DNA from 2 places in the Achromobacter sp. 01N37 genome. Region 1 is predicted to be linked to the other one. Evidence: riboswitches for the same ligand, from Rfam matches in the RefSeq annotation. Region 1 holds a riboswitch; the other holds the start of a gene.

What was found. Region 1 has a riboswitch for thiamine pyrophosphate ahead of AC1DSJ_RS23430 (LuxE/PaaK family acyltransferase). Riboswitches for the same ligand answer to the same signal wherever they lie in the genome.
Region 2: linked by a shared signal. The riboswitch ahead of AC1DSJ_RS07470 (sodium:solute symporter family protein) and the one ahead of AC1DSJ_RS23430 (LuxE/PaaK family acyltransferase) in region 1 are both predicted to bind thiamine pyrophosphate.

Annotation. Positions count from the first base shown of each region.
Region 1 is NZ_JBFTRX010000013.1:99,968-106,463, reverse strand. It holds gene AC1DSJ_RS23435 (Fic family protein) at 1-1,124, shown strand, start outside; TPP riboswitch at 1,166-1,257, shown strand; gene AC1DSJ_RS23430 (LuxE/PaaK family acyltransferase) at 1,327-2,409, shown strand; gene AC1DSJ_RS23425 (acyl-CoA reductase) at 2,406-3,866, shown strand; gene AC1DSJ_RS23420 (ABC transporter ATP-binding protein) at 3,881-4,627, shown strand; gene AC1DSJ_RS23415 (ABC transporter permease) at 4,624-5,388, shown strand; gene AC1DSJ_RS23410 (ABC transporter substrate-binding protein) at 5,409-6,422, shown strand; gene AC1DSJ_RS23405 (SDR family oxidoreductase) at 6,424-6,496, shown strand, end outside.
Region 2 is NZ_JBFTRX010000003.1:275,807-282,302, forward strand. It holds gene AC1DSJ_RS07445 (TetR/AcrR family transcriptional regulator) at 1-620, opposite strand, end outside; gene AC1DSJ_RS07450 (hypothetical protein) at 809-1,012, shown strand; gene AC1DSJ_RS07455 (porin) at 1,108-2,244, opposite strand; gene AC1DSJ_RS07460 (LLM class flavin-dependent oxidoreductase) at 2,740-4,026, opposite strand; gene AC1DSJ_RS07465 (3-oxoacyl-ACP reductase) at 4,032-4,814, opposite strand; TPP riboswitch at 4,922-5,027, shown strand; gene AC1DSJ_RS07470 (sodium:solute symporter family protein) at 5,129-6,496, shown strand, end outside.

The sequences.
Region 1 (6,496 bases):
TGCCACCGCTCACTGGCCACCTGCATTGGTCACCGGCAGCCTTGCCATTGGTTCAAGCGCTACGCGCACCTTTGGGAACCCGCACTCCAGTGGGCTACGAAAGGAGCTTCGTCGCTAACTACGTTCCAAATCAGTCCAGCCTGCTGCCACCGACACTCGCCACGGACTTGTACAACGCAGGCCGAAGCCAAGATCAGCAACCGGCGGGAACGTACGCCCGCGAGGTGCTGGAGCAATTGCTTATCGACTTGTCCTGGTCATCGTCGCGCCTGGAGGGCAACAACAAAAGCTTGCTGGACACCAAGGAACTCTTCGAGCTCGGCGAGCAAGCTGGCCCCCTCGACGAAGACGCCCTGATGTTGCTGAACCACAAGAACGCCATTGAGTTCCTTGTCGACGCGGTGCCTACCGAGGGCATCACTGTGCCGGTCATCGTCGACCTGCAGGCCAAGTTGATGAGGGATCTCTTGCGGGACTCACGCGACATCGGCAGCTTCCGTCGACGTCTGGTGAATATAGATGGCTCTGTCTACACACCGAGCAACATTCCCACGTTCCTGGAAGAATCGCTGAATGACATCGTCGACAAGGCCCGCCACATTCACAACCCCGTTGAAGCGGCATTCTTCCTTTGGGTCCACGTGGCTTATCTACAGCCCTTCGCGGACGGCAACAAGCGCACAAGCCGCCTGAGCGCCAACATGCCGCTCTTGCTGCACAACTGCGCGCCCCTGTCTTTCCTGGATGTAGAGCGCGCGGACTACGCCGTGGCCATGCTGGGCGTCTATGAACAGCGCAACGTCGCCGCCGCGGTAGAGTTGTTTGAATTCATCTATCGCCGATCCATTCGGAAATACAGCGTACTGCGCGCCTCTCTATCCGTCCCCGACCCGCTTCGAGCCCGGTATCGGCAGAGCCTCAATGAAATCATGCAGTTCGTCGTCTTCTATCGCCGAACGCTGGCGGACGCGCTGCCGGAGGTTTCAGTCCAGCCTGCCGACGTTGAGGCATTGCGCGCCATCGCGAACACGGAACTGGACCACCTCGAGCAATACAACTGCGCCCGCTATAACCTGGCTAGAGGCATGACGCAGAAGTGGATTGACGCTGGGCGGCCACGATAGCCGGCAAGCCCGAAACTTCCACCCCATTGCGGGTTAACATTGCCTCTGCTCCGGGGTGCACGCCAGTGCTGAGAATCAGACCCGCGAACTTGACCCGGTTCATGCCGGCGTAAGAAGAGCATTCGCCTTGACCTGCCGCGCCTTTGCGCCGCTTGCGCAGGCGGGCTTCGGAGCTTCCCTGTACAGGAATCATCGAACGCCCATGAACAACGTCGCACCGCCGGTCGCGGAACTACTCGAATTCATCGCCCAGGACGGCTGCACCGACGAGCAGTTTGATCAGCTCGCGCTGCGGCTTTTTGCCTATCAATATGGGGCCAGCGCGCCCTACCGCAGCTTCTGCCAGCGCCGTGGCGCAACCGTGCGCAATGTGAAGACGTGGAGCGATATTCCGGCCGTGCCGATCGACGCGTTCAAGGCGATGGAGTTGCGCTGTGAACCCGCGCGGCCCGACGAGCGCGTGTTCATGACCAGCGGCACGACGCGCGCCGACATGCGCGGGCGGCACTTCCATCCGCATCTGGCCGTCTACGACCTGTCCATGACGCGCAACTTCGCGGCCCGCGTCATGCAAGGCACGGCGCAACTGCCGATGGGCATCTTGTTTCCAGACGAAGTGGCGATGCCGAATTCGTCGCTGGCGCATTATCTGGCGCTGGCCAAATCCGCCTTTGGCAGCGAAGGCAGCCGCTATTTCATGTCACCGCAGGGTATTGATCTTGACGGTTTGTGGCGCCAGCTGGAAGACGCCGAGCGCAGCGGCGAGCCTTATGCGCTGCTGGGCGCAAGCTTCAGCTTCGTGCATGTGATTGACGCCTTGCGCCGCGAAGGCCGCAAGTTCCGCCTGCCGCCGGGCAGCCGCATTCTGGATACGGGCGGCTACAAGGGCCAATCGCGCGAGCTGCCGCTGGACACGTTCTATGCGGAGCTCTCTGCGCTGCTGGGCGTGCCGCGTTCGCTGTGCATCAACATGTACGGCATGACCGAACTCAGCACGCAGTTCTACGACAACGGCAACGCCGCCGTGCCGTCGGTGAAATCGGGGCCGCACTGGATTCGGTCGCGGCTGGTGGACCCCGCCACGGGCCGCACCGTGCCGGCGGGCGAACGCGGCATCCTCGCGCATTGCGACTTGGGCAACTTCAATTCGGTCAACACCATCCTGACGGAAGACGTGGGCGAACCCGCCGAGGGCGGCTTCCTGCTGCTGGGCCGGGCCGAAGGCGCGCAGGCCAAGGGCTGCTCGCTGGCGGTCGAAGAGTTCATTCAGTCGGCGCGATCATGAACGTGCAACGGGTCGAGGCGGGATACCTGCCGGGGCTCGCCTCGGCTGATGTCCAATGGCATACGCTGCCGTTCGAGCAGGACGGGCAACGCGTGGACGTCGCCGTGCCGGTGCTGACGGCCGCGCAGATGCAAGCGCTTGCCCAGCGCGTCAAACGCGCCAGCGCGCAGCATCTGAAGACGATGACGGTGTCGGAAATCATCACCATCATCGACCGCGCCATCGGCCGCCTGCTCGACCCGAACGACCCGCTGCGCCGCCAGGCCGATACGCTGCTGCCGGTCGTGACCGGCTACGACGCCGACATGGTTCGTCTGGGGCTCACCGGTTTTCTCAAGACATTCCGCGCCCCGCAGCTGCATCGTTTTGTGGCCGAAGACTTCGCCAACCCCAAGGTGCTGGACAGCTTCCAGCCTGCGATCAAAGGCGGCGCCGTGCGCGCATACGGCCCGCAACTACTGGTGCACAGCTGGGCCGGCAACGTGCCCGTACTCGCGTTGTGGAGCTTGATCTGCGGCCTGCTGGTGAAGGCCGGCAACATCGGAAAACTGCCTAGCGCCGAGCCGCTCTTCGCCGGCTGGTTCGCGCGTTTGCTGGCCGACGTGCACCCGCCGCTGGCTGACTGCATGGCGGTCGTCTGGTGGCGTGGCGCGGGCGATGACGACGCGTCGGCGCTGTATGCACAGGCCGATACCGTGGTCGCCTATGGCGGCAACGACGCGCTGCACGCCATCCAGCGCCGCCTGCCGGTCACGACACGCTTTCTGGCGCACGGCCACAAGCTGGGCTTTGGCGTTGTCAGCGCCATGGCGCTGGATGCACAGAAAGCCCCTGCGCTGGCGCGCCGCGCGGCGTGGGATGTCATGCGTTATGACCAGCAGGGTTGTTATTCCCCGCATGTGTTTTACGTGCAGCGCGGCGGCCGGGTGTCGCCGCGCCATTTCGCCAGCTATCTGGCGGGCGAACTGTCGAATCTGCAACGCCGCTTTCCCCGGCGCGCGATGGACCTGGAAGAATCCGCTGCCGTGGCGAAGTGGCGGCAATCGATCGAATGGCAACTGCCCGCGGACGGCGCCAACACGCTGATCGGCGACCCCGACACGGCGTGGAGCGTCGCGTATGCCGACGCGGCGCAGCCTCTGATGCCGACCGCCCTGCAACGCAGCATCGTGGTGGCGGGCATCGACACGCTGGACGATGTTGCGCCGCTCGTGGCCACCCATCACGACTATCTGCAAACGGCGGGCGTCGCGGCGACGCCCGAAGAACTGTACCGGCTGGCCGAGCAACTGGGCGCAGCGGGCGTCACCCGCATTAGCGCCATCGGCTCGATGAGCCTGCCCGAAGCGGGCTGGCATCACGACGGCCGCTTCAATCTGCTGGACCTCGTGCGCATGACGGAAATTGAACAATCCGCCGAAACCGCCGCCGACCCGTTCGCCCCCTACGAGCCATGAGCGCGGACCGGGCCATGCCTTTTCTGAACCTTGAACAGGTGGTGTACACCTACCCCGGCCGGCCGCCCATTGTGGATGGCGTCGACTGGCGGCTGGAGGCCGGTGGCGTGCATTGCCTGGTGGGGCGCAGCGGCTGCGGCAAGACGACACTGCTCAAGCTGGCTGCGGGCCTGCTGGCCCCGCAGTCGGGCCGCGTCCAGCTGTGGGACGGCACGCCCGCCACGCCCGGCCCGCAACTGGGCTATGTGTTTCAGGCGCCGACGTTGCTGGAATGGCGCCGCGTCATCGACAACGTGCTGCTGCCCGTGTCATTGCAACGCCGGCCCCTGCCTGAAGACATCGAACGCGCGCATGCCCTGCTTGCGATGCTGGGCTTGTCCGACTACGCACAGCGCTATCCCCGCCAACTGTCTGGCGGCCAGCAAAGCCGCGTGGCGCTGGCGCGCGCGCTGATTCTTGAACCCGCGCTGCTGCTGCTCGACGAGCCCTTCGCGGCGCTGGACGCCATTACGCGCGGCGAACTGCAAGACGACTTGATGCGGCTGTGCCGCCTGCGCAAGACGACCGTGCTGTTCGTCACGCACGACATCAGCGAAGCCGTGTACCTGGGCGACCGCGTCGCCGTCATGCACCAGGGCCGCATGGCTGCCGACCTGCCGATCGGCCTGGCCGCGCCGCGCACGCAATCGATGCGCCACGGCGCCGCGTTCAACGCCTATTGCGCGCAGGTATTTGAATTCATGAACGGAGCGCGCGCATGAAGCCCGCCATCTCCTCCCGCCTGCTGTCGTTGGCGCTGCTGGTGTTGCTGGTGGGCGCATGGGAAGTCACCGTGCGGCAGGCCGGTATCTCGGCACTGGTGCTGCCCGCCCCCTCGGCCGTTGCGAAGACGCTGTGGACGAGTCTTGCCACCGGCTACCTCTGGCCGCACATCGGCGCGACGCTGGCCGAGATGCTGCTGGGCCTGGCGCTGGGCAGCGCCGCCGGGCTGGCGATGGGGGTGGCGCTGGCTGAATCCGCCTTGCTGGACCGCGTGTTCAAGCCCTACGTCATCGTCAGCCAGGTGGTTCCCAAGCTGGCCCTCGCGCCGCTTTTTGTGTTGTGGTTCGGCTTTGGCATGGCGCCCACCATCGTCATGACCGCGCTGATCTGCTTCTTTCCGTTGATGGAAAACACGCTTACCAGTTTGCGCCAGGTGGACCCCAACCGGCTGCAACTGTTTCGCATGCTGGGCGCATCACGCGCACAGACCTTGCTGCGGCTGAAGCTGCCCGCAGGCCTGCCCGGCATCCTGGCCGGCCTGCGCGTGGCGTTGGTGCTGGCGCTGGTGGGCGCCGTCGTCGGCGAATTCATTGGCGCCAGCCGCGGCCTGGGCGCCGTCATCATCGCTGCGCAAGGCATGATGGACACGCCGCTGATGTTCGCCGCGCTCACCGCCATTGCCGCCATCGGCCTGCTGGGCTACCAAGCCACGCTGATGCTCGAACGCCGCCTGCTGCGCCCCTACGCAGATCAATCATGACCCCTATCAGGACCTTACCCATGCTCCCGTCCCCTACCCGCCGCGCGTTGTTGACGGCCGCCGCCGGCCTTGCCGCCACGTCGCTCGTGCCCGTGGCGGCGCGCGCCCAAAGCAAGCAAGCCGACCCTGCCACCGGCACGGTCACGCTGGCCGGCTGGAGCAAGCCCATCAGCGAAATCACGAACCTGCTGGTCGAGCCCGACAAGGGCTTCTTCAAGGCGCAGGGCGTGAATCTCGTCTACCTGCCTGGGGCGGGCGGCGGCGACGCCATCCGCAATATTCTTAGCGGCCAGGCTGACGTGGCCTTCACCGACCCCGGCTCGTTCTTCATGGCGCTGGACAAGGGCGAGAAGCTGCGCGCCATCTACGACATCTATCCGCAGAACGTTTTCAACGTGGTGTCGCTGAAGTCGGCGAACATCACGCGGCCAGCGGACCTGAAAGGCAAACGCATCGGCGTCTACAGCCTGGCAAGCGGCACGCGCCAGAATCTGCTGGTGATGCTGCATCAAGCCGGCCTGACCGAAGCCGACGTTGAAATCGTCGTGACCGGCGTGCTGAACTTTGCGCCGCTGTTGCAGGGCCAGGTCGACGCCACTGCCGCCACCGACACCGGCCTGCTGGTCGGCCGCCGCCGTGGCCTGGGGGAGGTCAACGTGATGGAAGTGCGCGACACCCTCAACGTATCTAGCGACCTGTTCGTGGTGCGCGAATCGGTCTATCAGCAAAAGCAGCCGCTGCTGCGCGCGTTCCTCAAGGCGTATCGCGACAGCGCCGCGTGGATGATCGCCCAGCCAGAAGAAGCCGCCACGCTGGCCGGCAAACGCGCCATCGACGGCACCGACCGCAGCATCAACCTGGACGTGATCCGGCTGCGCAATGCCGCGTCAATATCGCCTGCCGGCCGGCCGCTGGGCGCGTTTGATCTGGACCTGTTGCAGAAGGCCGCTGACGCCTACCGCGCGCTGGGTTTGATTCAGCACCCCATCGATGTCGCCGCCGTCGTCGACGCCAGCCTGTTGCCCGGAGCCTGACATGACCGCCGCCCTGAAGTTTGCAGGCAAGGTGGTGCTGGTGACCGGCGCGAGCCGGGGCATCGGCGCCGAGA
Region 2 (6,496 bases), on a different contig from region 1:
CGCAGCAACGTATCAATGCCGTAATGACAGGTCGCCAGCGCTTCGGCGGGCGGCCCGTCGGCATAGCCGCCGACCAGCCGCGCGTGGAACGCAATGCCGTTGATCAGGTTGCCGAGCGTCAGCGCCGCCTGGCGCGGATCGTCAATCTTCAGTTCGCCTTGTTCGCACGCGGCGCGCAGGCACTGTTCCAGCGGCGCATGAATTTGCGTGTCGACGGCCTGTTGCAGCGACGCCGCCAACTGCGGCATGCGATGGCATTCCGACACCAGCAGCCGGTGCAGCGCGGCCGATTTGGGTTGAACCGCATAGGTCAAGAGCCGTACCGCCAACTGCTGCAGCGCCGGCCCCACCGCCTGGCCGGGCGGCGCCTTCAGGAACACGGCGGCCCGCAAGTTGTCCAACTCGAATTGCAGCACGGCAGCCAGCATGCCTTCCTTGCTGCCAAACAGCTGATACGCCGTGGCGGCGGACCCGCCAGCCTGCTGCACGATGCGTTGGATGGACGTTTGTGCGTACCCAAGTTCCAGTAACAACTGACTGGCCACTTCAAGCAGCCGCAGCCGCCTGGCTTCGCCCTTGGTGGTCAGGGCGCGCGGCATCGGATCGGCCGAATCGCTCATCACCTGTTTCTCCCGGTTTCCATGGCATGGACATGACAGGGTTTTACCCCGTTTCGTCATGTAATGTGGAGTACATTTCATTTTTGAGCGCCGCAAAAGCGCGCCTCAAAAGAGTCAAAAGCGGGTATTTCCCACGCGAGTTGTTGACCCGGGACGAGTCCGGGCTGTTTTTGTAGGAGGGCGCCCGAATGTCCTGGCTGACCCTGAGCAGTGCCTTGATCATTGCGGCTGCCGCTGGCGCCGTGCTGTTGCGCCACCCCGGCGTGCTGTTGTACGACTGGATTGCCACTCGTAAGGCGGGCACCCGTACACGCGCAGCCCTGGTCGCCCCGAAAGCGCGTCCGCAAGCCGCCTCCGCCAAGCACGCCCCACCCGCCGCTCTGGCGGGGTAAAAAAATCCACACATAAAAAAAGCCACCCGTTTCCGGGTGGCTTAAGTCGTCAAGGGCGCCCCGACTCTGCTCAGTTGGGGCGGCCCGCAGCCTGCTTAGAAGCGATGGCGGATGCCGACGCCAACCGTGCTCATCTTGTCACCGTTGATGAAGGCGGCGCCATCGGCGTAGGACGCCAGAGCGTACAGGTTGGTCCGCTTGGACAGATCATACGTGTAGCCCAGGCTGTAGATGTCCATGGCGTACAGGTTCTTGTTCGGATCAGCACGCTGCCACGACGCGAAGACGTTGCTGGCGGCGCCGATGGGGGCGCTTACGCCGACCATGTATGAGTTGATGCGCAGGCCGTCCCACGTGAAGCGGCCATTCGTGAAGCCCTGGCCGTTGGCCGGGCCGCCTGCTTGCTGGCGGCCGCCCATCAACGAGAAATCCTGGCCGGCGAAAACGCCGTCTTCGGAACGGCCATAAGCCAGCGACAGCTTGACCACTTCGAAGTCGTAGGCGGCGCCGATAATGAACTGCTGCGGTTGCGGCTGGTTCGGCTTGCGGTATTGCACGTCATAGGACAAGGCCACCTTCAGCGGGCCGTTGTCGTAACGCACGCCGGCCGTCCAGGCGCGGTTGTTTTCCTTGGTCTTGAAGCCGGTCGGGCCTTCGACGTCATCGGTCGAGAACGAATAGCCCACGCCGCCTTGGAAGCCGCTCCAGACCGGGGTCTGGTACATGACCATGTTGTCGTAGCGGACCGTGTTGGCCGCGCTGAAAGCCATACCCATGTTGGCGTTCAGGTAGTCGAGCGAGAACGGATCAATGTCGCCGAAGTACTTGGACGCGATGTTGGTTTGGCGGCCCAGTTCCAGCAGACCGAACTGCTCGCTGTTCAGGCCGACGGTGGCTTGACGGCCGAACAGGCGGTCGCCTTGCGAACGGTTGCCATTATTGGCGGTGAAGCCGCTTTCCAACGTGAAGACAGCCGACAGGCCATCGCCCAGGTCTTCCGTTCCGCGCAGGCCAAAACGGGAACCGTTCTGGATGCCGTCGTTCATGCCGATCCGGGAGGAATAGTCGCCGCCGTTTACGCCACGGTTTGCGTCCGTGGTGCCAACCTTGCCACGTTGATAGGTCAGGCCCAGATCGACAATGCCGTACAGGGTGACAGACGTTTCAGCTTGGGCCGCACCGGCCATGCCAGCCAGAATCGCGCCTACGAGCAAAGTTTTCGTTAGTTTCATATCCACATCCGGTTCTAAGGCTTGTATTGCCTGCTTTCAGCATTGCGAAAGCAGCCCTGGTGTCCACAATAGGGAACACCGCCGGAATACATGAAACTGAAAACTACATAATGGTTCGGAATATACAAATTGGGGTCGTATTCCGATGGCTTACCCCTGACTCCTTCCTTAATGGCTAAGATTCAGTTACTTGAGACACATATGAAAACCTCCGATTTATTGCGAGATAACAACAGTTCTTTAGAGAGATGAACGGGCGTTAATCGCTAATGCAGGGAGGGTCACGATTTGAAGGGTGAATTTGAGCAGGGCCTCTTTCGTACAAATTGATAAATTGTGTCTATCATTTCGTTGCGATGAAGGCCCTGAAGGGTCGTTCAGCTGCCGTGCACGCGCGTTCGCGCAACTCGGGGGCGCTGGAGATGCCGCTACGGCAGCCCGTAACTTTCAAGAACGTAACGGTGCCGTCGCCCCTATGGCGCGCTGCGCAAGGTATTACCGGCCAGGTCTTTCCAGCCCAAGATGACCGCGCAGCGTGCGATGTTCGTACTCAGTGCGGAACAGCCCGCGACGTTGCAGCACGGGAATCACTTGTTCCACAAAGTCGTCGATGCCGCTGGGCAGAGACGGTGGCATCAGGTTGAAGCCGTCGGCGCCTTCGTTTCTGAACCAGTGTTCCATCTTGTCCGCGATCTGCTCTGGCGTGCCGACCATCGTGCAATGGCCACCGCCCGCCGCCAGTCGGCCAAGTAGCTGGCGTACGGTGGGTTGTTCGGTTTCGATGATCCGCAGAATGGTGCCGTACCGGCCTTTGGGCCCCTTGAAATCTTCAAGGGGCGGCAGTGGCGGCACGGGCGCATCCAGCTCCCACGCGCTGCAATCCTGAAGCACAAAGGTGCCAAGCTGGCGCAGCGACGCATCGCTGGGCAGCAGTACGTCCAGCTCGCGTTGCTTGGCGCGGGCCTCGGCCTCGGTGGACCCCACATACGTGACCAGCCCCGGCATGATCGGCACAAACGCGCTGCGGCCGGCCGCAAGCACGCGTTGTTTGATGTCGCGGTAATAGGACTGCGCGGCGGGCAGGTCGTAGGCGACCGCATAGATCGCTTCCGCGCGCCGGGCGGCCAAGTCGCGGCCCTGGTCCGATGCGCCGGCCTGGAACAGCACCGGATGGCCCTGCGGCGGGCGCGGCACCGTCAGCGGGCCGTCGACCAGAAAATGCTCGCCATGGTGATGGATGGCTTGCACGCGTTCGGGCACGCCATAGACGCCGTTGCGGTCGATGGCCAGCGCATCGTCGTGCCAGGAGTCGAACAAGCGCAACGCGACGTCGACGAATTCTTCAGCGCGCGCATAGCGCCATTCATGGCCGGGCATGGCTTCATAGCCATGGTTGCGGGCCTCGGCGTCGAACATCGAGGTGACCACGTTCCAGCCCATGCGGCCGTCCGAGATGTGATCCAGCGACGCCACCATGCGCGCCGCGTGAAAGGGCGTGAAGAAGGTGCTGGACACGGTGCTGATCAGGCCGATGTGCGTGGTGGCGCGCGCGATGGCGGCCATGGTCGTCAGCGGTTCCAGATACCAGCGCGGGCCGTCGCCGATGTTGTCCATCGACTGCCCATCCGCAAAGAAAATGGCGTCCAGCTTGCCGCGTTCGGCCGTGCGCGCCAGCGACTCGTAGTAGCTGATGTCGCCCAGCCGTTCGGCCGCCGAATCGGGATGGCGCCACGCCGCGCGGTGGTGGCCGCAGCCAAAGATGAACAGGTTCAGATGCAGCATGGCGCTTAGTTCTTCACGAGGCCGCCGTCGACGACCAGGTTCTGGCCGGTGACGCTGCGCGACCAAGGGCTGGCAAAAAACAGCACGGCGTCGGCGAACTGTTCGGGCGTGGTGACGGTGCGCAGCGGCGTGCTGGCGGCAATCAAATCGAACACCGCTTCGGGCGTTGCAGCCGACGCGTCGGTGGTGCGCAGCAGGCCGCCCGACACCATGTTGACCGTGATGCCATGGGGCCCGAGGTCATGCGACAAGGTCCGCGTGAACGACAGCAGCGCAGCCTTGGCGGCGGTGTAATCGTGATACGGCACGACCGGGTTCTGGACCAGGTTCGTGCCGATGTTGATGATGCGTCCGACCCCGGCCTCACGCATGCCGGGCAGCGCCGCCTGAGTCGTGTTCAACGCGCCGCGCACGCTACCTTCGATCTGCTGATTCAGGTTGTCCCACGTCAACGTGTCCGCATGCGGGCGGGCGTCGCCATTGAACTGGAACGCGGGCAGCGCGTTGTTGACCACGGTGGTGACCGGCATGCCGAAGTGGCTTTGCGCCTGCGCTACCAACGCCTGCACCGCCTGCGCATCACGCACATCGGCCTGGATAGCCAGCGCGCGGCCCGGTGCGGTGGCGGCCAGCGCCTGCGCGGCGTCAGCGCTGTTCAGGTAGTTGATGACCACGCGCGCGCCTTCACGCAGAAACGCGCGCGCGATGTGCGCGCCCAGTCCACGGGCGCCGCCCGTGACAATCACCAGTTGTTCGTTCAGGGCAGGGGCGGGGTGTGCAAGGGACATGATCGGCTCGTCGGTTTCACCGGCACGCATGCAATCGGGTGCCGCAAGCGGGCGAACTTAGCACATTCCACGCGTTGACATTGACGCGCCGCTCTCCTACTCTTGCGGTCAATTCCTGGGGGAGCCCTGTTGGGCTGAGATTCCGCTTCATTGCGGTAACCCTTTGAACCTGATCCGGGTAATGCCGGCGAAGGGAAGGACATCGCACGGTTCGTGCGCCCTCCCTAGACTTTTATTCATCAGCGGCCCCTGTTACCGGACGGGCCGCTGCGCTGCGCGTCCGGCTGTCCGCCGGACCAGGGAGGACCGACTTCATGCTGACCCAATCCACCGCCTTGATGTGGCTGCTGCTGTTCTCGGGCGGCTTCGCCGTCGCCAGCGTCCTGTACACCCGGCGCAAGCGCGGCTCGCTGGAAGACTACATCGTGGCCCGCAACAGCCAGGGCGCGTTCGGCACCATCCTGACGTTGATGGCGTCAACGCTGGGCGCATGGATTCTGTTCTCGCCCGCGCAGGCCGCAACCTGGGGCGGACTGGCCGCAGTGATCGGCTACGCGCTGGGCTCGATGTCACCGCGTCTGGTCATGATTCCGCTGGGCCGGCGCATGCGTGAACTGATTCCGCATGGGCATACGCTGACTGAATTCCTGATGGCGCGCTACGGCCGCCCGATGTACGGGCTGGCGCTGTTCATCATGCTGTTCTACCTGTTCATCGCCTTGTCGGCCGAGGTGACGGCGATTGCAAAACTGGTCACCATGCTGGCGCCCGTGCCGCTGTGGGCCACCGCCGCCATCGTGATGGGCACGACGCTGCTCTACACCACCTACGGCGGGCTGCGCTCGTCGATCTTCACCGATCAGGTGCAGATGATGGTCATCGTGCCGTTGCTGGTGATCTTGTGCGTGGTCGGCTGGCAAGCTGCGGGTGGTGCGCTGCCCACCATCGAAGCCCTGCAAGCGCGCGCGCCACAATTGCTGGACCTGACCGACCCCGTGGGCGTGAAAGCCGGCCTGACTTTCTTCGTGGCCATCTTGCTGACCGGCATCTTTCACCAGGGCAACTGGCAGCGCATTTATGCCGCAAAAGATGCCCGGTCGATGCGCAATGGTTTTCTGCTGGGCGGCATTCTGGCCGCACCGTTCATCTTCCTGATGGGCCTGTTCGGCCTGGCATTCGTGGGCCTGGCGCCGGAGGGTGACAGTTCCATCGCACTGTTCAGCGTCATCATGCCGCACGCGCCCGCGTGGTTCGTGATTGCGTTGATCCCGCTGGGCCTGTCGCTGGTGATGAGCACGGCCGACACGGCAATCAGCGCCGTATCGAGCATCGTCGCCGTCGACATGCGCCGGCTGATGCCCAACGCCAACGGCATGGACATGAAGCGCCTGGCCCGCTGGGCGGTCTTGCTGCTGGCGATTCCGGTGATGATTGTGGCCTCGCAAGGCTACAGCGTGCTGTACCTGTTCCTGCTGGCCGACCTGCTGTGCTCCGCCGCCGCGTTCCCCGTGTTCTATGGCCTGTTCAGCCGCAAGCACGATGGCGTGACGGCAACGACGGCGACCGTCGCGGGGCTGGCGGCAGGGCTGTTCTTCTTCCCGGCCCCGGGCGACAAACCCACGTTCCTGCTGGAATCGTTCCTGCTGGCGGCGTTTGTGCCGGTGGTCGTCACGGTGCTCATG